4 regions of the Streptomyces sp. NPDC003691 genome follow, and region 1 is predicted to be linked to each of the others. Evidence: riboswitches for the same ligand, from Rfam matches in the RefSeq annotation. Region 1 holds a riboswitch; each other region holds the start of a gene.
What was found. A riboswitch is a leader RNA that binds a small molecule or an ion and turns the genes downstream of it on or off. The one in region 1 is predicted to bind cyclic di-AMP.

Region 1 (7,233 bases):
ACGAGCCGGAGGTGCGCGGCCTGGCCGCGATCCATGTCGGTACGACCGGGGTCTGCGACTACGGCGCGGTGTCGGAGCGGCTCGCGGACCAGGCCGAAGCGGCCGGTGCGGAGGTGCGCTGCGGCGAGGAGGTCGTCGTGGTGGACCGCCGCCCCTGGGGTGTCGCCGTGCGCACGGCCGCCGGGACGGTACTGCGGGCCCGTGCCCTGGTGAACTGCGCCGGGCTGCAGTGCGACCGGGTCGCCCGGCTGACCGGTGACGACCCGGAGATGCGGATCGTCCCCTTCCGGGGGGAGTACTACGAACTCACGGACCCGGACCTGGTCAGGGGCCTGGTCTATCCGGTGCCCGACCCGGCGTTCCCGTTCCTCGGGGTCCATCTCACCCGCGGCCTCGACGGCGGCGTCCATGTCGGGCCGAACGCGGTCCCGGCCCTGGCCCGCGAGGGATACGACTGGGGCGTGATCCGCCCCGCCGAGCTGGCGGCCACCCTGAGCTGGCCCGGCTCCTGGCACATCGCCCGCCGCCACTGGCGCTACGGCGCGGGCGAGCTGCGCCGCTCCCTGTCCAAGGCGGCCTTCGCCCAGGAGGTCCGGCGGCTGGTCCCCGCGGTCACGGAGGAGGTGCTGCGGCGTACGGACGCGGGGGTGCGCGCCCAGGCCGTGCTCCGGGACGGCACCCTCGTGGACGACTTCCTGATCCGCGAGACCCACCGCGTCGTCCATGTACTGAACGCCCCCTCCCCCGCGGCGACGGCCTCCCTCCCGATCGGCCGCGAGGTGGCCCGCCGGGCACTGGCGATGCTCTGACCCGGGGCGGGCCGGGCTCCCGGCAGGCCCGGGGCGGTCCGGGCCCGCCGCGCCGGGCTCCGGCGGATCGGAGGCGGCGCGGGCCTGCCGGGCCGAGCCGGGTCCCGGGGGATCGCGGCCGGCGCGGGGGATGACGTACGCCCGTAGAATTGACCCCACTGTGTCGACATCGCACCCCCACACCCCCGAATCCCCCGCGCCCGGCTCCGAGCCCGCTTCCGGCGCCGCGTCCGGCTCCGGCCCGGGCACCGCTGCCGAGCCCGCTGCCGCCGGCGGCCCCGCTGCCGGTTCCGGGCCCGCCTCCGCCGTCGGCGCCGGTTCCCCGGCGGCGGGCGCCGCGCCTTCCGGGCGCGGGCAGCGTGAGCCGAGGTTCCCCGGCGGGCCCGCCGCCGACCCCGCGGGCTCGCACCACGAGCGCCGGATCCGGAGCTTCCAGCCCCGGCGCAGCCGGGTCACCACCAGCCAGGGCGACGCACTCCAGCGGCTCTGGCCGCTGTGGGGCCTCGACATCGACGGGCGGGACCGGCTCGACCTCGCCGGGATGTTCGGCGGACTGCCCGTCGTCCTGGAGATCGGCTTCGGCATGGGCGAGGCCACCGCGCAGATGGCGGCCGCCGACCCGGGCACCGGGATTCTCGCGGTCGACGTCCACACCCCTGGTCAGGGGAATCTGCTCGGCCTCGCCGAGCGGAACGGGCTGACGAACGTCCGGGTGGCCAACGGCGACGCGATCATCCTGCTGCGGGAGCAGCTCGCGCCCGGGGCCCTCGACGGGATGCGGGTGTACTTCCCGGATCCGTGGCCGAAGAAGCGGCACCACAAGCGGCGGCTGATCCAGCCCGAGTTCCTGACGCTGGCCGCCGGGGTCCTGAAGCCCGGCGCGGTGCTGCACTGCGCGACGGACTGGGAGCCGTACGCGGACGAGATGCTGGAGGTGCTGACCGCGCACCCCGACTTCGAGAACACGGCCGGCGACGGCGGCTTCGCCCCCCGGCCCGACTTCCGGCCCCGCACCCGCTTCGAGGGCCAGGGCCTGGACAAGGGCCACGTCGTACGCGATCTCCTGTTCCGCCGGGTGTGACCGGGATCCGGACCTCGCAGGCCGCGCGGGCCGGATCGTACGGTCCGGCTTGCGCGGTCCGGGGCGGCGGGCCCGTACCGGCCGGGCACCGGCCTGGTACCGCGTCAACGCGCCAGAACGCCGTATCCCCGTCGCGGGTTGTCGGTGCGGGTCGTTAATGTCGACAGGTGTCCGAGCCGTCGCCCCCGCAGTCCGACCCCAGTCCGCCGCCGCCCCACCCGGCCCCGGCGTCCCCCGAACCCCCGCCGCATGCCGCAAATCCGGATGAACCGGGACGACCGGCCGGTGCCGGTGAGTCCGGGGCCCGTACGACGCCACCGGAGCCCCGCACCGCGCCGCCGGAGCCCGCGACCGCGGCACCGGCGCCCCCTGCCTTCACCGGAACCCAGCCCGGATCCGCCGCACCCGCCACCGCACCGCCCGGAACGGAAACGGGAACCGGAACGGGAGCCCACCCCGCACCCGTCGTTCGCGGCGCCCCCGCGGGCAGACCCGGCGGGCAGCCCGGTCCCGCCGTGCCCGCCTATGCCGCCGAGCCGGTGTTCGACGCGCTGCCCGAGCGGTCCCGCTGGCGCTACAAGCCCCGGGCCGCCCGGATCTGGCGGAGCAAGGCGATCCGGGCCGGGGTCCTGGTCATCCTGATGGCGCTCTGCGCCCTGGTCATCCTGGCGATGGTCCGCGACCAGACCGGCACCGCCGGTTTCCTCGTCGGTCTCGGTCTCGCGACCCTCCCGGTGCCCCTGCTGCTCGCCGCCTTCCGCTGGCTGGACCGGGTCGAGCCGGGCCCCTGGGGCAATCTGGCCTTCGCCTTCGCCTGGGGTGCCTTCGCCGCCGCGCTGATCTCGATCACGGCGAACACCTTCGCCATCCAGTGGATCGCCAACACCACCGCGGATCCCACCGGCGCCGACAACCTCGGCGCGACGGTGGTCGCGCCGGTCGTCGAGGAGACCGCGAAGGGCGCCGCGATCTTCCTGATCTTCTTCTTCCGCCGCCGGCACTTCACGGGCCTGGTCGACGGCATCGTCGTCGCCGGGTTCACCGCCACCGGCTTCGCCTTCACCGAGAACATCCTCTATCTCGGGACGGCCTTCGACGAGGACCGGGCGGCGGGCGAGTCCGGCCTGGTCTCGGTCACGGCAACCTTCTTCGTACGGATCGTGATGTCGCCGTTCGCGCATCCGCTGTTCACCGTGCTCACCGGGATCGGCCTGGGCCTCGCCGCGTCGGCCGCCCGCCGCCACCGGTTCCGGCGGTTCGCCCTCCCGGCGGTGGGGCTGCTGCTGTCGATGGGGATGCACGCCCTGTGGAACGGCTCGGCGTCCTATCTCGGCCCGCTCGGTTTCTACCTGGTCTACGGGATGTTCATGGTCCCGGTCTTCGCCCTGCTCACCTGGCTGACGATCTGGTCCCGGCAGCGCGAGCTGCGGACCATCTCCGCGGCCCTGCCGCCGTATGCCGCCGCGGGCTGGCTGGCGCCCGCCGAACCGGCGGCGCTGGCATCGATGCGGGCCCGGGCCGACGCCCGGGCGGTCGCCCGGCGCACCCACGGCCCGGCCGCGGCCCACGCGGTCGCGGAGTACGTCCGGTTCGCCACCACGCTGGCCTTCCTGCGCGACCGGGCACAGCGCGGCGCGGCTGATCCCGACTTCACGGCGCGGGAGCAGGAGCTGCTGCACCATATGTGGCTGCGGAAGGCGGTGGCCGGTCCGGCGCTGACCTATGCGGCCCGGGCGACCGGGGTGGTGTTCGCGCCGCCGCCGTACCGGGACTACGAGGGCTACAACCCGTACCGCGTCTGACGAAGCGTCCGGCCGCCGGGGCATGCTCCGGGGCGTCCCCGGAGAACCACCGCCGGACGCGGCAAGGACGGCGCGCCGTCGTCCGGCGGCACAAAAAGAACCGGCAGCTCTGACGTCGGGGGGTTGGTGCGTCAGAGCTGCCGGTGGTCATGGAGGCCCCGGGCAGCGGGGCTCGGGGTCGCGCATACGAGCCGTACAAGCCGTACTGGTCGTACGGGCTCATACAGGTCGTACAGGGTTGCACAGGGTTGTACAGGTCACGCGGGAGGCCGCGGCCCGCCGGGCCGTGGCGCGTCCGGGCCGTGGGCGCCGGTCGTGCCGGTGGGGCGGATCAGACCGGGATGCCCTTGCTGCGCAGCCAGGCCGCGGGGTCGATCGTCGTACCACCCGGCGTCTTGACCTCCAGGTGGAGGTGGTCGCCGGTGACATTGCCGGTGCCGCCGACCCGGCCGATCTGGTCACCCGCGACGACCTTCTGGCCGACGTTGGCTTCGATCTTCGAGAGGTGCGCGTACATCACCTCGGTGCCGTCGTTCAGCTCCAGGATGATCTGGTAGCCGTACGAGCCCGCGTAGCCCGCGGACTTGACCGTGCCGGCGCCGACGGCCTTGACCGGGGTGCCCGCCGCGGCGGCGAAGTCCAGGCCGGTGTGCTGGCCGGAGGACCAGAGCCCGCCGGACTGGCCGAACTGCGAGGTGATGCGGTAGTTCGAGGTGGGGTTCGCGTAGTTCTTCGCCAGCTTGGCGAGCCGGTCGGCCTCGGCCTTCTTCTTGGCCTCGGCGGCGGCCTTCTTCTTCGCCGCGTCGGCCTTCTTCTTGGCGTCGGCGACGGCCTTCTTCGCCTCGGCGGCGGCCGCTTCGGCCGCGGCCTTCTCGGCGGCGGCCCAGCGCTCGGCCTCGGCCTGCGCCTGCTGCTGCTCGGCCTGCTGGAGGATCCGGGAGCGCAGCGCCTCACCGGCGGCGTCGTCGGTCTCCGACTGGGCCCCGACCTCGGCGACGGTGTCGCCCATGGTGGCCAGGCCGGCGTTCTGCACGCCTTCCTCGCCGCCGAGCCCGTCGGGGAGGGAGATGGTGATGGGGGCCTTGTCCTGCGCGGTGGCGATACCGCCGGCACCGACCGCGGCGATCACTCCGACGCCGAGGACCGTGGAGCTGCGGGCAAAGGCCCGGCGCTGCTGCCGCAGAACGCGGTGACGGCCGCGCGAAGACGGAAGGATCGTTTCGTCGCTGGGGTTCCACTCGCCGGTGGAACGCTCCGCGCCACCGTCCTCACGGAAGCGGGTGCTTGCGTACCCGGGACCGGCAGGGGCTTGCGGGGCAGGACTGTTGGACGCCACTGAGGCGTACTCCTTTCCTTCCTTCTCGCCTACCGGGTTAGCTGACGGGTTCGGAGCAGGAAGGTCTCCTACGGGCGTCTCCGCAGGCTGCGGAGGCATCCGATTCACCCCAAGAAGTGGTTCCCCGGTTCCCTTGCGGGATTCGGCGCATCAGCACGGAGCCACCCTGACGGCGACTGGGACGACCGCGCTGCGTTATCGAACGTTAATAGACACCGGGAATGTTTTCCAAGCTGTTCCTGATGATCGTTAAACCGAGGGGGTGGATCAACCGGGACAGAAGCCTTGCAAAACGGGCGAGTTGCCCGCCCTGAGGGCCCTTCAAACCCCGTTCCGGACCCCATGCGAGGCTGACGGTTCGTCAAATGTTATCTGCTGAGCGATCGTTCGATCACTCTGCGTGCAGAAAACGGCGGTGCAATGGCACATAGCCCGAAGCACTTGGCGAATCGTTGGTCAACTCTTTATCCGGCGGGCCGGAGCGGCGGTTGTTCCGGCGGCGGGTCCACCGCTCCGGGCCCGCCCGGCGGAGTCCCGGCCCCACCGGTCCCGGTCCCGCCGGTTCCGGTCCCGCCGGTTCCGGCCCCCGTCCCACCGGTTCCGGTCTCGGTCCCGCCCGGCGGGGTCCCCGCCCCGTCCGGCCGGAGTACGGACTCGCCCGGCCGGAGCACGGTCTCGCCCGGCCGGGTCACCGCGAGGAGCGCCATATCGTCCGTCGAGCCGCCGCCCGTATGCCGCCGTACGTCGTCGACAAGGGCGTCCAGCAGCTGCCCCGGCCCCGGGAAGGCCCGTCCGCCGAGCCGCTCCCGCGGGTCGTAGAACACCCCGGCGGTGTCCCGCGCCTCCGAGAGTCCGTCCGTGTAGAGCAGCAGGGTCGACCCGTCGGGCATCGCGTGCGATTCGGTATGCCCCTGCCAGTCGCCCAGCTCCCGCATGCCCAGCGGCAGCGCCGCCTCGTCCGGCGGCAGCAGCCGCAGCCGGCCGTCCGCGTGCAGCAGCAGCGGCTCGGGGTGCCCGCGGTTCAGCAGGAGTACGGCCCCGAGCCCGTGCGGGATCTCCGCGAACACCGCGGTGGCGAAGCCCTCGAAGCTGTCCGTCTCGTCCTCGCCGCGCCGCTGCGCCTCCCGGACGAGCGCCTGCTCCAGCCGGCCGGCGACACCTTCCAGGGTCGGTTCCCGCTCGGCCGCCTCCCGGAAGGCGCCGATCAGGACGGCCACGGCCGCCACCGCGCCCAGCCCCTTCCCCCGGACGTCCCCGACCACCAGCCGCACCCCGTGCGGGGTGTCCTGGACGGCGAAGAGGTCACCGCCGATGAAGGCGTCGGCGAGGGCCGCCTCGTACCGGGCGGCGATCCGCAGCCCGCCGATCTCCTCGGAGGGCGTGGGCAGCACGGCCCGCTGCGCGGTCTCGGCGATCACCCTCGCCGAGGCCAGTCTCTCGTTGCCCCGGGCGATGACCCGGTTGATGAAAAGCGCCAGGGCGGAGACCGTGACGACGGTACTCAGCTCGGTGTACGCCTGGGTCTGGCCGATGGAGCGGTTGTAGATGTCCAGCCCCAGCTCGGTCAGTACGGCGAAGGCGCCGGTCGCCAGGGTGAGGGCCCAGGAGAAGAACGGCGCGGCGATCAGCGGGGCGGCCGTGAACATCGGCACGGCGGTGAACTTCGCCGGGGTCGTCAGGTCGTAGACCACACCGGCGACGATCATCAGGAACGGCAGCATCCGGGCGATGCGGCGGGCACCGCCGTATCCGTTCCGCTGTTCCAGGTCCGCCACGGGCGCTCTCCTCCCCTCTCAGCCTCACGGCCGCCGGTGCGGGGGGCGAGCCGCACTGAGCCGGTCGGGCGACGGTCTTCCCGGGCCTTCCAGCATACGAGCGGGGTACGACAACGGCCCGGTGCTCTCATCGAGAGCACCGGGCCGTGTCTTCAGTAGCGGGGACAGGATTTGAACCTGCGACCTCTGGGTTATGAGCCCAGCGAGCTACCGAGCTGCTCCACCCCGCGTCGGTGAACACAACCTTACGCCATCCGGAGCACTGCTGCTGACCATTTCCCCTCCGGGGCGGTTTCGGGGGTGCTCGGGCCCGGCGGCGCGAGGCCCGCCGGGGGGCTCCGGGCTGGACCTGCGCCATCTCGGCGTACCGCTCCAGCGTGGCGTCGTTGTCGACCCGGCCGTCGGCGTCCAGCACACCGCAGTGGCCGTG
Region 2 (7,233 bases), on a different contig from region 1:
GGACATGCCGCTCGGTCAGCCGTACGCAGCCGATGTCGACGGAGCGCGCGGCCGCCACGTGCTCCCGGCCGGTGACGAACTCGGTGGAGCCGCCGCCGATGTCGACGACCAGCCGCTCCTCGTCCCCCGGCAGCTCCCGGGTGGCGCCGGTGAAGGAGAACTCCGCCTCCTGCGCCCCGGTCACCACCTCGGGCTCGACCCCCAGGATGTCCAGCACACCGCGGACGAACTCGTCGCGGTTCTCGGCGTCCCGGGAGGCGGAGGTGGCCACGAAGCGCACCCGCTCGGCGCCCAGGTCCTTGATGACGGCGGCGTACTCGCGGCAGGCGGCGAAGGTGCGCTCCAGCGCCTCGGGCGCCAGCCGCCCGGTGCGGTCCACCCCCTGGCCGAGCCGGACGATGACCATCCGGCGGTCCAGCTCGGTCAGCACTCCGGTGGCCGGGTCGAGATCCGCGACCAGCAGCCGGATGGAGTTCGTACCGCAGTCGACGGCGGCGACCCGGGTCATGCGGAGCCCTCCCCCGCGTCCGTACCGCACGGGCTGACACAGGGGCCCTTGGCCCACCACTCCGGCAGCATCGCGATGGCCTCGTCGCCCAGCGGGTTCACCCCGGGCCCGGCGGCCAGCGAGTGGCCGACCAGGACATGCAGGCACTTCACCCGGTCGGGCATCCCGCCGGCGCTCGGGAAGCCCGTCAGCTCCTCGATCTCGTCCCGGCGGGCAATGTAGTCCTCGTGCGCCGACCGGTAGGCGGCGGCCAGCTCCGGATCGGCGGCCAGCCGCTCGCTCATCTCCTTCATCACACCGTTGGCCTCCAGCGTGCCGATCGCGGAGGCGGCGCGCGGGCAGGTCAGGTAGTACAGCGTGGGGAAGGGGGTGCCGTCGGGCAGCCGGGGCGCGGTCTCGACCACGTCGGGCAGTCCGCAGGGGCAGCGGTGGGCGATCGCGCGCAGGCCGCGCGGCGGCCGCCCGAGCTGCTCCTCGAAGGCCGCGATGTCCGCGTCCGTGGGGGCGGTGTGCTCGGTGGTGGGAGGAGGGGTTTCCATGCCTGCCTTGGGTCCGGGTCGTTCCTGCTGGTGCTGCTGGTACTGCTAGTACTGCTGGTGCCGGGGAGAACGGGGTACGGGACGGCTCACTCGCGGTCCGCGGTGTCGACGCCCTCCCAGACGTTCGAGTACCAGGGCCGGTCGGCCGAGCCCTGGTCGGTGCGGCGCGTCTCGGCCGCCTCGGGGTCGATCATCGTATAGCCGGTCTCGCCGGGCTCCACGTAGTGCAGATGCTCCCGGGCCAGCTTCCTGATGTACATATCGTCCTGGAGCCGGGCCTTCTCGTCCCGGAGCTTCTCGACCTGCTCCTCGGCTTCCTTCCGCCGGTCCTGCTGCTCGGCGATCTCACCGCGCTGGGAGACGTACTGGCGCATGGGGTAGGCGAGGGCGACGACCAGGGAGCAGACGATCAGGGCGAGGAAGGCGGCCCGGCCGGTGAGCCGGGAGCGGCGGGCCTGCCGCTTGTTCTGGGAGCGGTAGACCCGGGCGGCCGTCTGCTCGCCGAGCAGACGCAGCCGGGTCGCCGTGGAGAACCGGTCGCCGCCGGATCCGGCACTCTTCCGGGCCATGCCGTCCGCCTCCCCTGCTCCGCGTATACGTGCACACGTCCCCGGACACGGTACGGGACCGCGGCCGGGGACGTGGCGCACGACGGGCGGCTACCGGCCCGGTTCGCCTGCGGAGGCGCACCGGGCGGCAGCCGGCCGTGCGGGGATCAGCCCTTGAAGCGGGGGAAGGCGCTGCGGCCCGCGTAGACGGCGGCGTCGTCGAGGATCTCCTCGATACGGAGCAGCTGGTTGTACTTGGCGACGCGCTCGGAACGGGCCGGGGCGCCGGTCTTGATCTGACCGCAGTTGGTGGCGACCGCCAGGTCGGCGATGGTGACGTCCTCGGTCTCGCCGGAGCGGTGCGACATCATGCACTTGAAGCCGTTGCGCTGGGCCAGCTCCACCGCGTCCAGGGTCTCGGTCAGCGAACCGATCTGGTTGACCTTGACCAGCAGGGCGTTGGCGGAGCCCTCCTCGATACCGCGGCCCAGACGCTCCGGGTTGGTGACGAAGAGGTCGTCGCCGACGATCTGGACCTTGGAGCCCAGCTTGTCGGTGAGGGCCTTCCAGCCCTCCCAGTCGTCCTCGAACAGCGGGTCCTCGATGGAGACCAGCGGGTAGGCGGCGACCAGCTCCTCGTAGTACGAGGTCAGCTCGGCGGCGGAGAGGGCCTTGCCCTCGAAGTGGTACGCGCCGTCCTTGTAGAACTCGGAGGCGGCGACGTCGAGCGCGAGCGCGATGTCCTGGCCGGGGGTGTAGCCGGCCTCCTTGATGGCCTCCAGGATCAGGTCCAGGGCCTCGCGGTTGGAGCCGAGGTTCGGGGCGAAGCCGCCCTCGTCGCCGAGGCCGGTGGAGAGGCCGCGGCCCTTCAGCACCTTCTTGAGGGTGTGGTAGACCTCGGTGCCCCAGCGCAGCGCCTCGGAGAAGGACTCCGCGCCGATCGGGGCGATCATGAACTCCTGGATGTCGACGTTGGAGTCCGCGTGGGAGCCGCCGTTGAGGATGTTCATCATCGGAACGGGCAGCAGGTGCGCGTTCGGGCCGCCGAGGTAGCGGAAGAGCGGCAGGTCGGAGGCCTCGGAGGCGGCGTGCGCCACGGCGAGGGAGACACCGAGGATGGCGTTGGCGCCCAGCGACGACTTGTCGGGGGTCGCGTCCAGGTCGAACATCGCCTGGTCGATCAGGCGCTGCTCGGTGGCGTCGTAGCCGACCAGCTCGGGGCCGATCTGCTCGATGACGGCGAGGACGGCCTTCTCGACGCCCTTGCCGAGGTAGCGGTTCGGGTCCCCGTCGCGCAGCTCCAGGGCCTCGAAGGCGCCGGTGGAGGCTCCGGAGGGCACGGCGGCGCGGCCGGTGCTCCCGTCGTCGAGGCCGACCTCGACCTCGACCGTGGGGTTGCCCCGGGAGTCGAGGATTTCCCGGGCTACGACGACGTCGATGGACGGCACGAGCATCTCCTTCTGGGATGTGACGCGTGGGGTGCGGGTCTCTTGGGCCTTGCGCCAAGAGCCTAACCGGACGGGGGGCGTCGGCCCGCCGATGCCCGCCCCCTGGGACGAAAAAGAGTGCGAAGAACTGCGGTGGTGGGCAAAAGCCGCTTACCTACCGATGAGTAAGGGTTCTCACCTGCGCCTCCGTTCGCTCAGACGGGTGCACGGAGGTGTTTTCCCGGGGCCGTACGGAGCAGTCGGCGGGGGCAGCAGGAACCCCGGACCGGCGCGTACGGGGGAAGCGCGCCGGCCCGGGGTGCGGGGGGTCGGACCCGTGGGGGGTGGACCGCAGGGGGGAGCCGCGGTCCGGGTCCTGGAGGGGCCGATTCCGGGGAGGACCGGCCCGGGTCCGGGCGGCCGGGCGCGGGCCGCCCCCTCAGGGAGCGGCCGGCCCGGGATCCGGACGGCGGGGTCAGCTCAGGTCGAGCAGCTGGCCCGGGAAGATGACGTCGGCGTCGTCGACGATGTCCTTGTTCAGCTCGAACAGCTTCTGCCAGCCGCCCTCGACCTGCTCGGCGTCGGCGATCCTGCTCAGCGTGTCGCCGGCCTTGACCTCGTACTCGCCGTCGCCCTTCTCGAAGCCCTTGGCCGGGGCCTGGGACTTCACCGGGGCCGGGGCCGCGGCGCGCTCGGAGCGGGTGGTCGGGGCCTCGGCACGCTCCTGCTTCGGCTGCGCGGGCTGGGCCTGCTGCTTCGGCTGCTCCTGCTTCGCGGGGGCCTGCTCGGCGGCGGCACCACCGTACGGGGTGTTCGAGAGGCCGACACCGCACTTCGGCCAGGCGCCCTTGCCCTGGCCCGCGAGGGTCTTCTCGGCGATCGCGATCTGCTGGGCCTTGGAGGCCAGGTGCGCGTTCGAGGCGTACTGGGTGCCACCGAAGGCGGCCCACGTCGAGCTGGAGAACTGGAGGCCGCCGTAGTAGCCGTTGCCGGTGTTGATGGACCAGTTGCCGCCGGACTCGCACTGGGCGACCTTGTCCCACTCGGCGGCCGTGGCGGCGGAGGCGGAGGTGGCGCCCATGATCGGGGCGGCGATGGCGGCGGTGGTGATGCCGGCGAAGGCGGCGAAGCGGGCGGCCTTGGACGGGCGGCGGTGCTTGCCCTTGCTGGAAAACAGCATGGTGGATCTCCTCACCGACGCCTGCGAGGTGAGCTGTCGGGTTCGGGCGCAGTGAGTGCCCGGCCGTACGGCTCGCGTCGTACGGCTTCACCCCAAGCCGGGTGTCCACCGCCCTCACGGGCAGCGGACGGGACCGGCACAAACCTGGGTCCCCCGCTCCTGCCTTCGGCGCTCTCGCGACGACTGTTCCCCCCGACCGACGGCAGGATTCGGCGTGACGGTCAGCGGTGCCCGCTTTGGCGAGCGGTCCAGACCGTAGTCACAGGCGTCCCGGTTCTTCAAAGACGGAACATCAGGGTCAAAACGCCCATCCCGCCCCTCCGGAAACAGGTATTTCCGCAGGTGACACACGGAATGCAGGATTCCGGAAGAGCGGGGGCAACGCCCGGAGCGAAGAGACTCATGTCTCACTTACACAGAAACGGACATATGCCAGCAAAATAGGGCGTCAGTTTCGGTGCCCCGGGGGCTACTTCGCCTGGAGATCAAGGCTCTGGCCAGGCAGGATGAGGTCGGGATCAGTACCGACGACCTCCTTGTTGGCCTCATAGAGCGCCGGCCAGCCGCCGGGGACCTTCTTCTCCTCGGCGATAGCCCAGAGATTGTCGCCGGAGCGGACCGTGTAGCTGCCGTCGGCCTGCCCGGCTTCACCCGTACCGTCCGCACTGCCGGTCTTGGCCGGAATGCCCGTACCGCCCTGATCGCCCTGGTTCAGGGCATCGGTACGGACCTCCTCGCCGGACCGGGAGGTGCGGTCGGGGCCGGAGGCGCGGGACGGGTCGACCGTGTCCACGCCCGGGGTCCCGGGGTCCTTCGGGGCGCCCGTGCCGGTACCGGCCGTACCCGACGGGGCCGCCGGGGCGGTCTCGTCGGCCGCGGGGGCGCCGCGGTGCTTGCCGGTGCCGTCGGCGGCGGGCTTGCCCGGCGCCTCCTTCTTCTCCACCGGCCCGGCGGGCGGGGTGACGGAGCTGCCCGGCACCTTCTCCCCGGCCTTCGGGGGGTCGGCCGGGGCGTCACCCTTCGCCGCGTCCGTACGTCCGGCGGCCGGACCGCCGGGCACCGGGTCGGCGCCGCCCGGGCCGGCCGTGGCGTCCGGGGAGCCCGCGGCCGCGCCGAGACCCGACACCGTCCCGCAGGACGGCCACGCCTTGGCGCCCTCGGCGGCGAGCACCTTCTCCGCCACGGCTATCTGCTGCGAGCGGCTGGCCAGGTCGGGGCGGTCGGCGTAGGACTTGCCGCCGTACGCCACCCAGGTCTCCAGGGAGAGCTGGAGCCCGCCGTAGTAGCCGTTGCCGTTGTTGACGGTCCACTGACCTGCGCTCTCGCATTCCGCGACCCGGTCCCAGGCCGCGGAATCAGCGGCGGATGCCGAGGTGGCGCCGAGGAGCGGGATCGCGATCGCGGACCCCGTCACCCCCGCTGCGACGACCAGGGCCGGTGCCTGTCGAGGACGGCGATGTCGACCATTCCCGGAGAGCATGCGGTGCTGCCTTTCGCGTGACGGCTGAGACGGGGGTGAACGTAGCCGCACTCGAACGCTTGTCACAAGTCGATGCAGCGGAGATCACGCGAGGATCACGAATATGACGATGCGTCATTTCCGGTCGGTGTGAACTCCACCGGAAGGGTGCGCAGTCCACGCATGATCAGGCCGCCGCGCCAGCGCAAATCGTGATGATCCACCGCCTGCCGCAGGTCGGGAAGGCGGCGCAACAGGGTCGCGATCGCGGTCTGTCCCTCCAGCCGGGCCAGCGGCGCACCCAGGCAGTAATGGATGCCGTGCCCGTATCCGAGGTGCTGATTGTCACGCCGCGCGAGGTCCAGAACATCCGGCCCGTCGAAGCGCTCCGGGTCCCGGTCGGCCGCCGCCAGCACCACGAGCACCGGATCGCCCGCCGCGATCTCCCGGCCGCCGATGGCCAGCGGCTCCCTGGCGTACCGCCAGGTCGCCATCTCCACCGGGCCGTCGTAGCGCAGCAGCTCCTCCACGGCCGTCGCCAGCAGCGCGGTCTCCCCCGCGGCGAGGGACTCCTGGAGCCGTGCCCGCTGCTCCGGATGGCGCAGCAGCGCGTGGACCCCGTTGCCGATCAGGTTGATGGTCGTCTCGAAACCGGCGAAGAGGAGTACGAAGCACATCGCGACCACCTCGTTCTCGGTGAGGTGCTCGCCGTGGTCGCTGGCCCGGATCAGACCGGAGATCAGATCGTCGTCGGTGTCCTCGGCGCCGAGGTGCTCCCGCTTGCGGTGGATCAGCTCGGCGAGATAGCCGCGGATCCGCTTCACGGCACGGGCCACACCGCCGCGCGGGCCGCCGCCGTGACGGATCATCATGCCCGCCCAGTCCCGGAGGTCGTCCTGGTCCTCCGGCGGCACCCCGAGCAGATCGCAGATCGCGTAGATCGGCAGCGGGAACGCGAACTCGTGGATCAGGTCCGCGCTGCCGCGGGCCGCGAAGCCGTCGATCAGCCGGTCGGTCAGCTCCTGCACCCGCGGCTCGAAGGCGGCGACCCGGCGCGGGGTGAACGCCTTCGTCACGAGCCGGCGGAGCCGGGTGTGGTCCGGCGGGTCGATGTTCAGCAGATGCGTCATCAGCCCGGCGCTGCGCTCGCCCGGGATCCCGGTCTTCCCGCGGGCGTGCGCGGGCTCGTCGTGATGCACCGGGTTCTTGGAGAGCCGCGCGTCGGCGAGCGCCTGGCGGGCGTCGGCGTACCGGGTCACCAGCCAGGCGTCGACCCCGCTGGGGAGGGTGGTGCGGTGCACGGGGGCGTGGGTGCGGAGCCAGGCGTAGGCGGGGTACGGGTCGGTGGCGAACTCCCAGGTGAAGAGTTCGGGCCGGTCCCCTTCGGGGGGACGGGAGGGGGGATGGGCGCTCACCCCCCGACGCTATCCCCTGCGGGGCGCGTGGGGCGGTCCGGGGCCTTGCGCCCCGGGGCCCTGGGTGTTCCCGAGCCCCCGGGGTGTCCCGCCCATTCCAAGGGGCTTGGGACCATGCGCCCAGGGGCGCGGGGAACTGCGCGAACGGCCCACGACG
Region 3 (7,233 bases), on a different contig from region 1:
GGGGCGCCCGCCGGCCCGCCCGCCGACCGCGACTTCGCCCAGCGCGAACTATCCGGCAAGCCGGAACTTCGCCAGTCGTCAGCCCGCTTGCATACAGTGGCAGTCCTGGGGGATCAGTAGCATCTTCGCGATCGAAGGGACGTACATGCCCATGGGTCACACGGCCACAGCGCAGGCCGGTTCCGGCGGCCTGACAGCGACGGAGCACCGCCTGGCCAACGGCCTGCGCGTGGTGCTCTCAGAGGACCACCTGACCCCGGTCGCCGCGGTCTGTCTCTGGTACGACGTGGGCTCGCGCCACGAGGTGAAGGGCCGCACCGGCCTCGCCCACCTCTTCGAGCACCTGATGTTCCAGGGCTCGAAGCAGGTCCAGGGGAACGGCCACTTCGAACTGGTGCAGGGCGCCGGCGGCTCGCTCAACGGCACCACCAGCTTCGAGCGCACGAACTACTTCGAGACCATGCCCACGCACGAGCTGGAGCTGGCGCTCTGGCTGGAGGCCGACCGCATGGGCTCGCTGCTGGCCGCCCTCGACGACGAGTCGATGGAGAACCAGCGCGACGTGGTGAAGAACGAGCGCCGCCAGCGGTACGACAACGTGCCGTACGGCACCGCGTTCGAGAAGCTGACGGCCCTGGCCTACCCCGAGGGCCACCCGTACCACCACACCCCCATCGGCTCGATGGCCGACCTCGACGCGGCGACCCTGGAGGACGCCCGCGCCTTCTTCCGCACCTACTACGCGCCGAACAACGCGGTGCTGTCGGTCGTCGGCGACATCGACCCGGAGCGGACCCTGGCCTGGGTCGAGAAGTACTTCGGCTCCATCCCCGCCCACGACGGCAAGCAGCCGCCGCGCGACGGGACCCTGCCCGAGGTCATGGGGCGGCAGCTCCGCGAGGTCGTCGAGGAGGAGGTGCCCGCCCGCGCCCTGATGGCCGCCTACCGGCTGCCGCACGACGGCACCCGCGAGTGCGACGCGGTCGACGTGGCCCTGACCGTCCTCGGCGGCGGGGAGTCCTCCCGGCTCCACAACCGCCTGGTGCGCCGGGACCAGACCGCCGTCGCGGCCGGCTTCGGCCTGCTGCGGCTGGCCGGTGCCCCGTCGCTGGGCTGGCTGGACGTGAAGACGTCCGGCGGGGTCGAGGTGGCGGAGATCGAGACCGCCGTCGACGAGGAGCTGGCCCGGTTCGCCGCGGACGGCCCGACGGCCGAGGAGATGGAGCGCGCCCAGGCCCAGCTGGAGCGCGAATGGCTGGACCGGCTCGGCACCGTCGCGGGCCGCGCCGACGAACTCTGCCGTTACGCGGTGCTCTTCGGCGACCCCCAGCTGGCCCTGACGGCCGTGCAGCGGGTGCTCTCCGTCACCGCCGACGAGGTCCGCGAGATCGCCGCGGCGCGGCTGCGCCCCGACAACCGCGCGGTGCTGGTGTACGAGCCCGTGCCCGGCGCCGAGGCCGGGGCGGACGCCGACGGCACCAACGAGACCGACCACGACGCAGAAGAGGGTGCGGACCAGTGACCGACGCCGCCGAGCCGCTGACCACGATGGACTTCCACCCCCGGCCCGCGTCCGGGGAGCCCACCCCGTGGGCGTTCCCCGCGCCCGACCGCGGCACCCTCCCCAACGGTCTGACCGTGCTGCGCTGCCACCGCCCCGGCCAGCAGGTCGTGGCCGTGGAGATCAACCTCGACGCCCCGCTCGGCGCCGAGCCCGAGGGCCTCGACGGCATTGCCACGATCATGGCCCGGGCCCTGTCCGAGGGCACCGACAAACGGTCCGCCGAGGAGTTCGCCGCCGAGCTGGAGCGCTGCGGGGCGACCCTTGACTCACACACCGACCACCCCGGTGTCCGGGTCTCCCTGGAGGTGCCGGTCTCCCGGCTGCCCAAGGCCCTCGGGCTGCTCGCCGAGGCGCTGCGCGCCCCCGCGTTCGACGACGGCGAGATCAAACGGCTGGTACGCAACCGGCTGGACGAGATCCCGCACGAGACGGCCAACCCCGGCCGCCGCGCCGCCAAGGAGCTGTACCGCAGCCTCTTCCCGGCCCCGCTGCGGATCTCCCGCCCCCGTCAGGGCACCGAGGAGACCGTGGCACGGATCGACTCCGCCGCCGTCCGGGCCTTCTACGGAGCGCATGTCCGGCCCGCGACCGCCACGGCGGTCGTCGTCGGCGATCTGACCGGCGTCGACCTCGACGCGCTGCTCGCCGAAACCCTCGGTACCTGGCAGGGCGACACCGCGGCGCCCCGCCCGCGGGAGGAGATCACCGCCGACGACACCGGCCGCGTGATCATCGTGGACCGGCCGGGCGCGGTCCAGACCCAGCTGCTGATCGGGCGGATCGGCGCCGACCGGCACGACCGGGTCTGGCCGGCCCAGGTGCTCGGCACCTACTGCCTCGGCGGCACCCTCACCTCCCGGCTGGACCGGGTGCTGCGCGAGGAGAAGGGGTACACGTACGGCGTCCGGGCCTTCGCCCAGGTGCTGTGCTCCGCCCCGGACGGCTCCGGCGCCGCGCTGCTGGGCATCAGCGGCTCGGTCGACACGCCCAACACCGGCCCGGCGCTGGCGGACCTCTGGCAGGTGCTGCGCACCCTCGCCGCCGAGGGCCTCACCGATGCCGAGCGCGATGTCGCCGTACAGAACCTGGTCGGGGTCGCCCCGCTGCGGTACGAGACGGCGGCCTCGGTCGCGGGCACCCTCGCCGACCAGGTGGAGCAGCACCTGCCCGACGGTTTCCAGGGCGAGTTGTACGCCCGGCTGGCGCAGACCGGCACGGTCGAGGCGACGGCCGCGGTCGTCAGCGCGTTCCCCGTCGACCGGCTGGTGACCGTGCTCGTCGGTGACGCCTCGGAGATCGCCGGTCCGGTCCGCGAGCTGGGCATCGGGGACGTGACCGTGGTCAAGGGCTGACGGAGTCTCCCTCAGCCGCTGGGTCCGGAGCGCCGGAGTCCCGGTGCTCCGGAGTTCCGGTGCTTCGTACGGCGTTGGCCGTACGGCGGAGCCCCGGGTGTTGCGCACGTCGCGCGGCGCCCGGGGCTCCGTGCCGTCAGATGTCCGTTTTGGTGGGAAGTTGACCGGCATGGGCTGTGGCATGAACAACAAAGAGGCCTGTTTGTTTGGTGATCGACATGCCGTCCGCCTAGCGTCGGTGCGGCTGTTCGCCGGCAGGCGCCGCAAACCGCGGCACGGACAGCCATCGCCGAGTCCCCGCCGGGCGCGAGCCCTGGGGAGCCGGGGACCCATGTCCCCACCGGGGTGAATCGGAGCCTCCGCAGCCCGCGGAGGAGCCGTAGGAGACCTTCCTCTCTCCGAACCCGTCAGCTAACCCGGTAGGCGAGAAGGAAGGAAAGGACCAGCCTCTTCATGGCGTTTGCCCGATCCAGCGGGAAGCACCGTGGCCCGAGCCGGATGACGCGCCGCAGCGCGAGCATCGCCGGGGCCGCGACCCTCGCCACCACCGGCGTCATCGGCACCCTCGCCGCCCCCGCGTTCGCCGCCGACGGCGACGGCCGGGACCGCGACGCCGACCCGGGCACCCTGAGCGCCGAGGACACGGGCACCCTGCAGATCCTCGCCGCCGAACAGCCGGGGCTCCAGCCGCTCTCCGCGTCCGACTCGCTCTCCGGCCAGGTCGCCGACCAGGCGCACGCCCAGAAGCAGCAGGCCGTGGCCCGCGCCCAGGCGGAGGCCGAGGCCAAGCGCGAGGCGGAGGCCCGGGCGAAGGCGGAGCGGGAGGCCCGGGAGCGCGCGGCCCGCGAGGCCGAGCGCAAGCTGCTCAACACCTACCAGGCCCCCGTCGCCGGTTCGCAGGTCACCACCTCGTACGAGGCGAACAGCGCGCTCTGGTCCTCGGGCACCCACACCGGCATCGACTTCCACGCCTCGATGGGCACCAAGATCGTCTCGGTGGGCGCGGGCACCGTCGTCGAGGCGGGCTGGGGCGGCGCGTACGGCTTCAACGTGGTCATCAAGATGCACGACGGTACGTACACGCAGTACGCGCACCTGTCGTCGGTCTCCGTCTCCGCGGGGCAGACCGTGATGCCCGGCCAGCAGATCGGCCGCGCGGGCTCCACCGGGAACTCCACCGGCGCCCACCTCCACTTCGAGGTCCGCACCGGCGCCGAGTACGGCTCGGACATCGACCCGGTCGCCTATCTGCGCGGCAAGGGCGTCAAGCTCTGACGGCTCCCTTCTCGCCTTCCGAACGCCCCGGCGCCCCGCGCCGGGGCGTCCGGCTTTTCCGGGCCGGGGCGCCACAGGGGCGGTCCCCGGGTGATCCGGGTATCCGGCGAATCCGGTTGGCCGGAAGATATCCACGGTTTATCGGGGGTGTCGGAATATCCGGCCCGCTGGCATAGAGTCGTACGGGAAATGCGGGCGAACGTGTCCCTCGCGTTTGTTCGCGTTCATCGGTGCACCCCGGCGTCCACCGGTGCTCGTCGGCTTCCACCGGTATTCGTCGGTGTTCGTCGGCGTGTGCCGGTGTTCATTGGTGTGCGCTGGTGTGCGTTGGTTCGTCGACACGTCCGGATCACAGCGGAGGTACGGGTATGCGGGTTCCCGCGCAATCGGTCTGCAGGGCGATTCGCGACGACATCGTCTCCGGGGTCTTCCCGCGCGGCGGCCGGCTGACGGAGGAGCAGCTCGCCCGGCGGTACGGGGTCTCCCGGGTACCGGTGCGGGAGGCGCTGCGGACCCTGGAGTCCGAGGGCTTCGTGACCACCCGGCGCCACGCCGGGGCGTGCGTGGCCGAACCGGACGAGCGGGAGGCCGCCGATCTGCTGGAGATCCGGGCCCTGCTGGAGCCGCTGGCGGCCGCCCGGGCCGCCCGGCACCGTACGGCGGGGCATCTGAAAGTACTGCGCGGGCTGGTGCGGCTGGGGCAGGAGCGGGCGGCCCGGGGCAGGGTGGGGGAGCTGCGGTCGCTGGACGACTGGTTCCACGAGACGCTCGCCCAGGCGTCCGCCGCCCCCGGGCTGATCGCCCTGCTGACGCCGCTGCGCCGAAAGATCGCCTGGATGTACGCGGTGGAGCCGGGGTTCCGCCGGCCGGTGGAGTCGTGGGCCGAGCACGGGGCGATCGTGGACGCGGTGGGCCGGCGGGACCCGGAGCGGGCGCGGGCCCTGGCGGCGGTGCACGCGGAGCGCGCGGCGGACGCGCACCGGCTGCGGTTCCCGGTGGGGCACGCGGCGCGCGCCGGGGTGCCGTACGCGGGGGTGGCGCCGGGCGCCGGTGAAGCGGGTTCCGGCAGCCGCCGCGGCTGAGCCCCGCGGCATCCGGCGGCCGCCGCTGAGACCGGCGGTATGCCGGGCCCCGCAACATTCCGTCAACACAAGACGCGATCGCATTTAACACGGCGGCGGTAGAAAGGGCGGGGGAGTTGCTTTTGTTTTCCCGGGCGCCGGGGCGCGTCCTTTTGCCGTTTTCTGTGCCGGATTTCCGGAGCGGATGCGGAGGCCCGTACGGATAGCGGGAAAGCGGTGGGGGCGGGCCGGGGAACAGAACAGGCGCCGATCCCCCGTCGGGGATCAGCGCCTGAATTCACGGGGCCGCGGAAGGCCGCGGCTGCCGGGCGGAGCCGGTGAGTCGGTTCAGACCGTCTCCGGAAGCTCCTCAAGACCCTCGGCGACGAGCTTGGCAAGCTTGTCCAGCGCGGCGTCGGCGCCGTCGGCGTCCGAGGCGAGGACGATCTCCTCGCCACCCTGGGCGCCCAGGCCCAGCACGGCGAGCATGGAGGCCGCGTTGACCGGGGAGCCGTCGGCCTTGGCGATCGTCACCGGAACGCCGGAGGCCGTGGCGGCACGGACGAAGATGGAAGCGGGGCGGGCGTGCAGGCCCTCGGCCCAGCCGACGTTGACGCGGCGCTCAGCCATGGTGTTGCCCTTCACGTTCAGTGGTTGTCTAGACCAGTTCACGGTCAGTGTCTCACGGCGCCCCGGGTGCTCGTGCCGGTCCCGGAGCGGGCCGTGCACCCCAGAGTGCCCCTGTCCGGCGGCCGTCGCGAGCCGTGACCGGGCGGTGGCGCCCGGCGAAGGTCCGGCCGGGCCCGTCGCGCTCCGCGGCCGCGCCGTACGCTTTCTGCCATGCAGACCGAGCGGGACGCCGAGCGGGACGAGAGCGGGGACCCCCGGGGGCCCCGGGACAACGACGGGGGCCGGGGCCGCGGCACCGGGGCGGACCCCGGGGCGCCGGGTCCCGCCGCAGGTGAGGCCGGGTCCGGCGCGGCGGGCGGGGGCGGCGAAGAGGGCCGGGGCGGGGCCGGGGACGGGCACGACTACCCCGACCACTGGGAGGCGGACGTCGTACTGAGGGACGGCGCGACCGCCAGGATCCGGCCGATCACCGCAGCGGACGGCGAGCGTCTGGTGAGCTTCTACGAACAGGTGTCGGACGAGTCGAAGTACTACCGCTTCTTCGCGCCCTACCCCCATCTGTCCGCCAAGGACGTCCACCGGTTCACCCATCACGACTTCGTCGACCGGGTGGGGCTCGCCGTCACCGTCGGGGGCGAGTTCATCGCGACCGTCCGTTACGACCGGATCGACCGCCGGGGGCGGCCCGCGAGCGCGCCGGCCGACGGGGCCGAGGTGGCGTTCCTGGTGCAGGACGCGCACCAGGGGCGCGGGATCGCCTCGACGATGCTGGAGCACATCGCGGCGGTGGCCCGGGAGCGGGGCATCCGGCGGTTCGCCGCGGAGGTGCTGCCCGCCAACAACAAGATGATCAAAGTCTTCCGGGACGCCGGGTACACCCAGCGGCGCACCTTCGAGGACGGCACCGTCCATCTGACGCTCGACCTCGAACCCACCGCGGAGTCCGTCGCGGTCCAGCGCGCCCGCGAGCACCGGGCCGAGGCCAGGTCCGTACAGCGGCTGCTGGCCCCGCGCGGCGTCGCCGTCGTCGGAGTCGGGAGGGCGCCCGGCGGGCTGGGCCGGACGGTGCTGCGCGATCTGACCGCCGCCGGGTACACGGGCCGTACGTACGCGGTGAACCGCGCCTTCCCGGCCGGCCGGGAAGAGGTCGACGGGGTGCCCGCGTTCCGCTCCGTACGCGAGATCACCGGACCGGACGGCGCGGCGGCGGCCGGGGGGCCGGTGGACCTCGCGGTCGTCGCGGTGCCCGCCGAGCGGGTGCCGGAGGTGGTGGCCGACTGCGGCGAGGCGGGGGTACGGGGCCTGGTGGTGCTCAGCGCCGGATACGCGGAGAGCGGGGCGGCCGGGCGGG
Region 4 (7,233 bases), on a different contig from region 1:
GGCGGCATCACGTACACCAGATCCCGGAACGGCCGCAGCCAGACCCCCGCCCGGACGGCCGCGGCCGTGGCGGCGGCCATGTCCACGGGGCGGTCGAGCTGCACCACTCCGATCGCGCCCAGGACCCGGACCCCGGTGACCCCCGGCAGTTCGGCCAGGGGCAGGAGCCCCTCCCGTAGCCCGGTCTCGATGCGCTTGACCTGGTAGGCCCAGTCCTGCTCCAGCAGCAGTCCGACGGAGGCGTCCGCGACCGCGGCGGCCAGCGGATTGGCCATGAACGTCGGGCCGTGCGCCAGTACCGGGAACTCGCCGCGGGAGATGCCGTCGGCGACCTCCGGAGTGCACAGGGTCGCCGCCATCGAGAGATAGCCGCCGGTGAGCGCCTTGCCCAGGCACATCACATCGGGTGAGACGCCCGCGTGTTCGGCGGCGAACAGTGTCCCGGTACGGCCGAAGCCGGTGGCGATCTCGTCGAAGACCAGCAGTACGCCGTGCTCGTCGCAGGCTTCGCGCAGCACGCGCAGATAGGCGGGGGAGTGGAACCGCATCCCGCCCGCGTTCTGTACCACCGGCTCCACGACGACCGCGGCCGTCTCGTGCGCGTGGCGGGCCACGGTGTCCCGCAGATGGGCGGCGTACGTCTCGTCGTACGCGTCGAATCCGGGCGGCGGCGCGTCGGCGAAGATCTGCTCCGGCAGCGCACCCGACCAGAGCTGGTGCATCCCGCCGTCGGGATCGCACACCGACATCGGCTGCCAGGTGTCGCCGTGGTAGCCGCCGCGCCAGGTCAGCAGCCGCTGTTTGGCGGGGCGGCCGGCCGAGCGCCAGTACTGGAGGCACATTTTCACCGCGACCTCGACGGAGACCGAGCCCGAATCGCTGAAGAAGACGTGCCGCAGCGGTTCCGGGGTGATCTCCACCAGCCGGGCGGCGAGCCGTACGGCGGGCTCGTGGGTGAGCCCGCCGAACATCACATGGCTCATCCGGTCCAGCTGGCCGCGCGCGGCCTCGTTGAGGACCGGGTGGTTGTAGCCGTGCAGCGCCGACCACCAGGACGACATGCCGTCGATCAGCTCGTCCCGGCCGTGGACGGGTTCGGCGAGGCGCAGCCGCACCCCGGACGCCGAGGCGACGACCAGGGGATCGGTACGGCCCGGCATGGGCGCGTACGGATGCCAGACGTGCGCCCGGTCGAGCGCCAGCAGCTCCCGGACGGGCAGTTCAGGCATTGGGCGCCACCTCGGTACCCGCGCCCCGGCGGCGTACCGTCACCAGATCCGTGCGCGGTACGGCACCGGGGGCCGGCCGGTCCGTACCGGCGTCCGGGGGGCTCCCCGCGGCCGCACCGGCCGCCGCGGGTACGCCGCAGCCTGCACCGGCCCCTGCCCCTGCACCGGCCCCGGCTTCCGCGCCGTGGCCGCAGACCGCACCGCACGCGGAACCGCAGCCGGAGCCGCAGCCCGAGCCGGTGTCCCCGGCCGGGCCGCATCCGGAGCCCGCGGTCGCGCCCCCGGCCTGCTGCGAGCCGCAGCCCGAGCGCCCGTCGGACCGGTGCGCGGGCAGCGTCGTCGTACCGGCGCCCTCCACCTCGAAGCCCGCGTCCGCGATCATGTCCAGATCGGCCCGGCCGGCCTGTCCCTCACTGGTGAGGTAGTCGCCGAGGAAAATGGAGTTGGCCAGGTGCAGCGCCAGCGGCTGGAGGGTCCGCAGATGGACCTCGCGGCCGCCCGCGATCCGTACCTCCACGTCCGGGCAGACGAACCGCACCATCGCCAGGATCCGCAGACAGCGCTGCGGGGTGAGGTTCCACTCCTTCGCCAGGGGCGTGCCCTCGAAGGGGATCAGGAAGTTCACCGGGACCGAGTCGGGGTCCAGCTCGCGCAGCGCGAAGACGACGTCGACGAGGTCCTCGTCGGTCTCGCCCATTCCGGCGATCAGCCCGGAGCAGGCCGAGAGACCTGCCGTCTGCGCCTGCCGCACGGTGTCCACCCGGTCCGCGTAGGTGTGGGTGGTGGTGATCTCCCCGTACGTCGACTCCGAGGTGTTGAGGTTGTGGTTGTACGCGTCGGCGCCCGCTTCGCGCAGCCGGTCCGCCTGGCCCGCCGAGAGCAGACCGAGACAGGCGCAGACCTCGACGCCCTCGTTGCCCTCCTTGATGGCCTCGATGGTGCGCGACACCCGGTCCACGTCGCGGTCCGTCGGACCGCGCCCGCTCGCCACCAGACAGACCCGCTTGGCGCCGCCCGCGACCCCGGCGGCCGCGGCCTGCGACGCCTCCTCCGGCTTCAGCCAGGTGTACTTGAGGATGCCTGCGGTCGAGCCGAGCCGCTGCGAGCAGTACGAGCAGTCCTCGGGACAGAGCCCGGACTTGAGATTGACCAGATAGTTGAGTTTCACCCGGCGGCCGAACCACTGACGGCGCACCCGGCCCGCCGCGGCCACCACGTCGAGCACGTCGTCGTCGGAGGTCGCCAGTACCGCCAGCGCCTCGTCCCGGGTCGGCGGCTCGCGCCGCAGCCCCTTCTCCACCAGTCTGCCGAGAAGCTCCATGGCGCCGATCCTGGCCTAAGGAGCTGTCCGCGGGAAAGTCGGAATCTCACAACAGACCTTCGGCGAAGTGTGTGCATGACCACATGTGGAGCGGGAGCGCACCCGGTTAGCCTCTGTGCGCTGCCTACAAAAGCACCGGCGCGGGACAGAGCCGCCACCGGTCGCCGGCCACGCCGCCGTAGCAGCCTGAGCAGCCGGACGAGAAGAAGCGGGGGAGCACACCACCATGCCCGAGGACCCCTTCGGCTGGCTCGACGAGGAATCCGCGCGCCGGGAGCGCGCCGGGCTGACCCGGACGCTCCGGCCCCGCGCCGCCGGTTCCGCGCTGCTCGATCTCGCGGGCAACGACTATCTGGGGCTGAGCCGCCATCCCGGGGTCACCGCCGCGGCCGCGGCCGCCGCCCACCACTGGGGCGCGGGCTCCACCGGCTCCCGGCTGGTCACGGGGAGCACCGAGCTGCATGCCGACTTCGAGCGCGAACTGGCCGCCTACTGCGGCTTCGAGGCGGCGCTCGTGCTGGCGTCCGGATATGCGGCGAACCTGGCCGCCGTCACGGCGCTGAGCGGGCGCGGCGCGCTGATCGTCTCGGACGCGGCCAACCATGCGTCCATCGTCGACGGCTGCCGGCTGGCGCGGGCGGAGACCGAGATCGCCGCCCACGGCGAGCCGTCCGCCGTACGGAAGATCCTCGACGCCCGTCCCGGGCAGCGGGCGCTGGTCGTCACCGACTCGGTCTTCTCGGTCGACGGCGACGCGGCGCCTCTCGCCGAGCTGGCCCGGATCGCGGCCGGGCGGGGCGCCGGGCTTCTGGTGGACGACGCGCACGGCCTCGGCGTGCTCGGCGAGGGCGGTCGCGGCACCCCGTACGCCGCCGGGATCGCGGGCGCGCCGGGCGTGGTGGCCACGGTCACGCTCTCCAAATCGCTGGGCAGCCAGGGCGGTGCCGTGCTGGGCCCGGCCCGGGTCGTCCGCCATCTGGTGAACACCGCCCGGACGTTCATCTTCGACACCGGACTGGCCCCGGCGGCGGTCGGCGCGGCCCGGGAGTCCCTGCGGATCCTGGCGCGCGAGCCGGAGCGCGCGGCGCGGGTGCGGGCGGCCGCCAGAGCCCTGCACGGCGGACTGACGGCGGCGGGTCTGACGGCCGCCCGGCCGGACGCGGCCGTGGTGTCGGTACGGGCGCCCTCACCCGAGGCCGCCGTGGGCTGGGCGGCGGACTGCCGCTCGGCCGGGCTTCTGGTGGGCTGCTTCCGGCCGCCGTCCGTGCCCGACGGGATCTCCCGGCTGCGGCTGACGGCCCGTGCGGACCTGACGGACGAACAGCTCGCGGCGGCGGTGGCGACGGTCGTCCGCACGGCCCCGCCGGGCGCGTCCCACCCCGCCCCCTGACCGCCGCGGGGCGGTTCCGGCCCGGCCTGCTGCGGCCCGCTCCGGTCCGTTGGACTCCGGGCTGTGAGACTCCGGGCCGGAGCGGGACGTACGGGAACCGGCCGAGGACGGGTCCGGGTGGCGGGCCGCGCCCCGACGGCCCCGCCGCCCGCCCGCGCCGGATGTGCCCAGGGCCGGAACCGGCCGGGCACGGGGCCGCCGTCGGGCCGGGAACGCCCGGAGGCTCCGGCCCGCCGGAGGGAGACGGCAGAGGGCGCCGAGCCCGGCCGGAGCGCCTGCCCGGCCCGGCCGGAGGCCGGTCCCGTCCAGCCGGAGGGTAGACAAAGCGCCCCGGCATGGCTAAAAACGGTCTTGCGTTGCAGAGTTCACCGCTTCGGGCGACTGTTGTCCGCAGATCTTGGCGGATCGTGCCTGCGGCGGGAGGATGGGGAAGTCCGGCGCTCAGCGCGAGCCGTGGCCGTCCGCGCATGCCTCCGCTTCGACTCGGACAGCACGGCCGCGGGTGGAAAGGACGGCGTCGCCATGGCAGATCTCCTGGAGAGCTCGATCACCCTGCCGAGCGACCCGGCCTCGGTGTCGGTGGCGCGCAGACATGTGACGGGCGTACTCGCCGAGTGGGGGCTGCCCGAGGAGTCGGACGCCCTGGACACCGTCCGGCTGATCGTCTCGGAGCTGACCACCAACGCGGTCCAGCACACCTTCGGCCAGTCGCCCACCTTCACCGTGACCCTGCTGCTGGAGCGGGACGAGGAACTGCGGATCGGGGTGACGGACAGCCATCCGCGCTGGCCGCAGCGGCTGCCCGCGGCCGTCCGCCAGGACAACGGGCGGGGCATGGTCATCGTGCGCAGCCTCACCGCCCACAGCGGCGGCCGGCTGACGGTGACTCCGACGCCGGAGGGCGGCAAGACGGTCTGGAGCGCCCTGCCGTGGAACCCGTCCGCCGCCGCACCCCCGACTGGCCCCGGCCGACCCTGAGCGGCCGCTCCGGCAGGGGCCCGGAGGCAGGACCGGGGTTTCAGCCGCGGGGATCCGGGCCGGGTGCCCCCGCGGACCGTACCGCGGTGCCGGGGGCGGGTGACGGACGGCCGGGGGCCCGGGACGTCCGTCCCGGGCCCCCGGCACCGCCTCGGCTCTGCCGGCCGTCAGCGAACCCTGCCGTACGAGATGCTCTTGCTCCAGATCTTGTCCAGCTTCACCCAGGACCCCTTCTTGGGCGAGTGCCAGATCTTGCCCTTTCCGGCGTAGATGCCCACGTGGTAGACACCCCCGCCGCCGTGGAAGAACACCAGGTCGCCCGCCTTCCGCGACTTCGCGGAGATCTTGCGGGTCTTGTTGTACTGCTGCTGAGCGGTCCGCGGGAGCTTCTTGCCCGCCTTCTTGAACGAGTAGACCGTCAGTCCCGAGCAGTCGAACCGGGACGGGCCCGCCGCGCCGTACTTGTACGGAGCCCCCTTCTTGGACGCGGCGACCTTCAGAGCCTTCCCCGCGTGCGCCGTGGCAGCGGCCTGTGCCTCGGGCGTACCGCCCGGCACCAGCATCGTGGCGCCGAGTGCCGCGACGGTCAGAGCGGACACCGCGCCCGCCCGGCCGAGCAGGGACGGGACGTTTTTCTGCGCATTCATGCGCAACCCTTCGTCAGCCGCCTGTGAAGGATGACCTGTCGGGTTCGGGCGGACGAAGGTGCCCGGCCGCTGACGCGGCTTCACCCCGAGGAACCTCCGGATCGATCGCTCCGGCTGTTCCGTACTGCCTGGGTCCTCCACTCCTGCCGATGCACTTCTGTCGACCAGTAGTCCGGAACGGCGGCAGGACTCGGCGTCCGCCCGGACCGCCCCGCCGAGGTGACGGGGGCTTGTCGTCCCAGGGATCTTGACCCACCGACTGCCGGATTTCGAAGTCAAAACGGCGATATGTGAGTTTCAACACGAATGCGCCGTTCGTATGAACACGCCCTGGCTCGACGCCCGGAAAGGGCGGCCACAGGGCCCCGTACCAGCGCGGGAGTAGGACTTTCCGCTAGAGGGATCGTCGTTCCGTCGCAACTCGACGGTAGGTGTTACCGCGGGTTCGGCTCCACCGATTGAGGGAGGTGATATCCCACTCGAACGGCGGTTGACGAGTGGACGGCGAACCGTCAGCGCGGAGTGCCGGGTGGAATCGTGACCCGTAATGTCCGCCTTTCGCCGTCCAGGACGCGCAGTGCGTGGGCAAGCGTGGCGTTGTGCAGCTCGCTCTCCCCGCGCCGGTGCATCAGGGTCAGCGCGTCCCGGAGTTCGGCGGACCGGCTCACCAGGGCCTGGGCCGCGCGCAGCGCGCCGTAGGTGTGCTCGGAGCGGGTGGGGTTGATCCGGCCGACCAGATCGGCGACGGCGAGATAGGCGTCGATCAGCTCGGCCTCGGCGCGGGTCAGCGCGGGGAGCGGCGGCTGTTCGGGCCGCGGTGCCGCCGGCGTCACCGCGGGCCGCCGGCGGGCGCGCCCGCGGTTCCCCGGGCCTTGCGGCTGCCGATCACATGGTCCACGAGTCCGTACTCCCTGGCGCCCGCCGCGTCGAGAAACAGGTCCCGCTCCAGATCGGCCGCGACCCGGTCCCGCTCCCGGCCCGTGTACCCGGCCAGCAGATCCACCGTCAGTGCGCGCACCCGCAGCAGTTCCCGCGCCTCGATCTCCAGATCGGACGGCGTGCCCCGCACCGGTTCGTCCAGCGCGGGCTGGCGGAGCGCCACCCGGGCGCCCGGAAGGGCCATCCGCTTGCCCGGGGTCCCGGCCGCCAGCAGCAGTGCCGCGGCCGCCGCGACCTGTCCGAGGCAGGTGGTTTCCACCTCGCAGGTCACCGCCTGCATCGTGTCGTGAATCGCCAGCATCGCGCTCGGGGAGCCGCCGGGGGAGTTGAGGTAGAGGGCGATGTCCCGGTCGGGGTCGGCGTATTCGAGATACAGGAACTGGGCGATCACGTCATTGGCCGCGGTGTCGTCCACCGGGGTGCCGAGGAAGACGATCCGCTCCTCCAGCAGCTTGCTGTACGGGTCGAGGGTGCGGGTGCCCCGCGAGGTGCGCTCGGTGAACTGCGGCAGCACGTAGCGGGCGGCGGGGCGGGCGACGGGGCGGTTCATGACGTACCTCTCCTCGGGCCTGGGCGGGCGGCGGCCACCGGCCCGCATCCGTAAAAAATGTACAGGACGTACAGAGTGAAGATGGTGGCCGAGCGACTGGAAGGAGAGGTGAAGTGCCAGGTGGGGAGGGGGATTTCGCGCTGAGCGAGCGGAGTGGCGGCCGCGCGCCGGGACTGCGT

Region 2: linked by a shared signal. The riboswitch ahead of ACWDR0_RS14120 (transglycosylase family protein) and the one ahead of ACWDR0_RS28695 (M23 family metallopeptidase) in region 1 are both predicted to bind cyclic di-AMP.
Region 3: linked by a shared signal. The riboswitch ahead of ACWDR0_RS05660 (M23 family metallopeptidase) and the one ahead of ACWDR0_RS28695 (M23 family metallopeptidase) in region 1 are both predicted to bind cyclic di-AMP.
Region 4: linked by a shared signal. The riboswitch ahead of ACWDR0_RS20805 (C40 family peptidase) and the one ahead of ACWDR0_RS28695 (M23 family metallopeptidase) in region 1 are both predicted to bind cyclic di-AMP.

Annotation. Positions count from the first base shown of each region.
Region 1 is NZ_JBSFNQ010000086.1:22,954-30,186, forward strand. Features, by position in the region: gene lhgO (L-2-hydroxyglutarate oxidase) at 1-809, shown strand, start outside; gene trmB (tRNA (guanosine(46)-N7)-methyltransferase TrmB) at 940-1,890, shown strand; gene ACWDR0_RS28690 (PrsW family intramembrane metalloprotease) at 2,406-3,692, shown strand; gene ACWDR0_RS28695 (M23 family metallopeptidase) at 4,024-5,028, opposite strand; cyclic di-AMP (ydaO/yuaA leader) riboswitch at 5,040-5,186, opposite strand; gene ACWDR0_RS28700 (PP2C family protein-serine/threonine phosphatase) at 5,493-6,803, opposite strand; tRNA gene ACWDR0_RS28705 (tRNA-Met) at 6,960-7,033, opposite strand; partial or broken gene ACWDR0_RS28710 (hypothetical protein) at 7,159-7,233, opposite strand, start outside.
Region 2 is NZ_JBSFNQ010000023.1:47,559-54,791, forward strand. Features, by position in the region: gene ACWDR0_RS14100 (Ppx/GppA phosphatase family protein) at 1-508, opposite strand, end outside; gene ACWDR0_RS14105 (DUF501 domain-containing protein) at 505-1,047, opposite strand; gene ACWDR0_RS14110 (FtsB family cell division protein) at 1,134-1,616, opposite strand; gene eno (phosphopyruvate hydratase) at 1,763-3,049, opposite strand; gene ACWDR0_RS14120 (transglycosylase family protein) at 3,498-4,202, opposite strand; cyclic di-AMP (ydaO/yuaA leader) riboswitch at 4,206-4,383, opposite strand; gene ACWDR0_RS14125 (transglycosylase family protein) at 4,672-5,682, opposite strand; gene ACWDR0_RS14130 (cytochrome P450 family protein) at 5,778-7,076, opposite strand.
Region 3 is NZ_JBSFNQ010000007.1:93,382-100,614, reverse strand. Features, by position in the region: gene ACWDR0_RS05670 (M16 family metallopeptidase) at 152-1,522, shown strand; gene ACWDR0_RS05665 (M16 family metallopeptidase) at 1,519-2,916, shown strand; cyclic di-AMP (ydaO/yuaA leader) riboswitch at 3,194-3,356, shown strand; gene ACWDR0_RS05660 (M23 family metallopeptidase) at 3,370-4,191, shown strand; gene ACWDR0_RS05655 (GntR family transcriptional regulator) at 4,560-5,273, shown strand; gene ACWDR0_RS05650 (HPr family phosphocarrier protein) at 5,601-5,882, opposite strand; gene ACWDR0_RS05645 (bifunctional acetate--CoA ligase family protein/GNAT family N-acetyltransferase) at 6,093-7,233, shown strand, end outside.
Region 4 is NZ_JBSFNQ010000043.1:63,350-70,582, reverse strand. Features, by position in the region: gene ACWDR0_RS20825 (adenosylmethionine--8-amino-7-oxononanoate transaminase) at 1-1,229, opposite strand, end outside; gene bioB (biotin synthase BioB) at 1,222-2,550, opposite strand; gene ACWDR0_RS20815 (8-amino-7-oxononanoate synthase) at 2,777-3,940, shown strand; gene ACWDR0_RS20810 (ATP-binding protein) at 4,463-4,918, shown strand; gene ACWDR0_RS20805 (C40 family peptidase) at 5,086-5,565, opposite strand; cyclic di-AMP (ydaO/yuaA leader) riboswitch at 5,569-5,729, opposite strand; gene ACWDR0_RS20800 (hypothetical protein) at 6,078-6,398, opposite strand; gene ACWDR0_RS20795 (ATP-dependent Clp protease proteolytic subunit) at 6,395-7,054, opposite strand.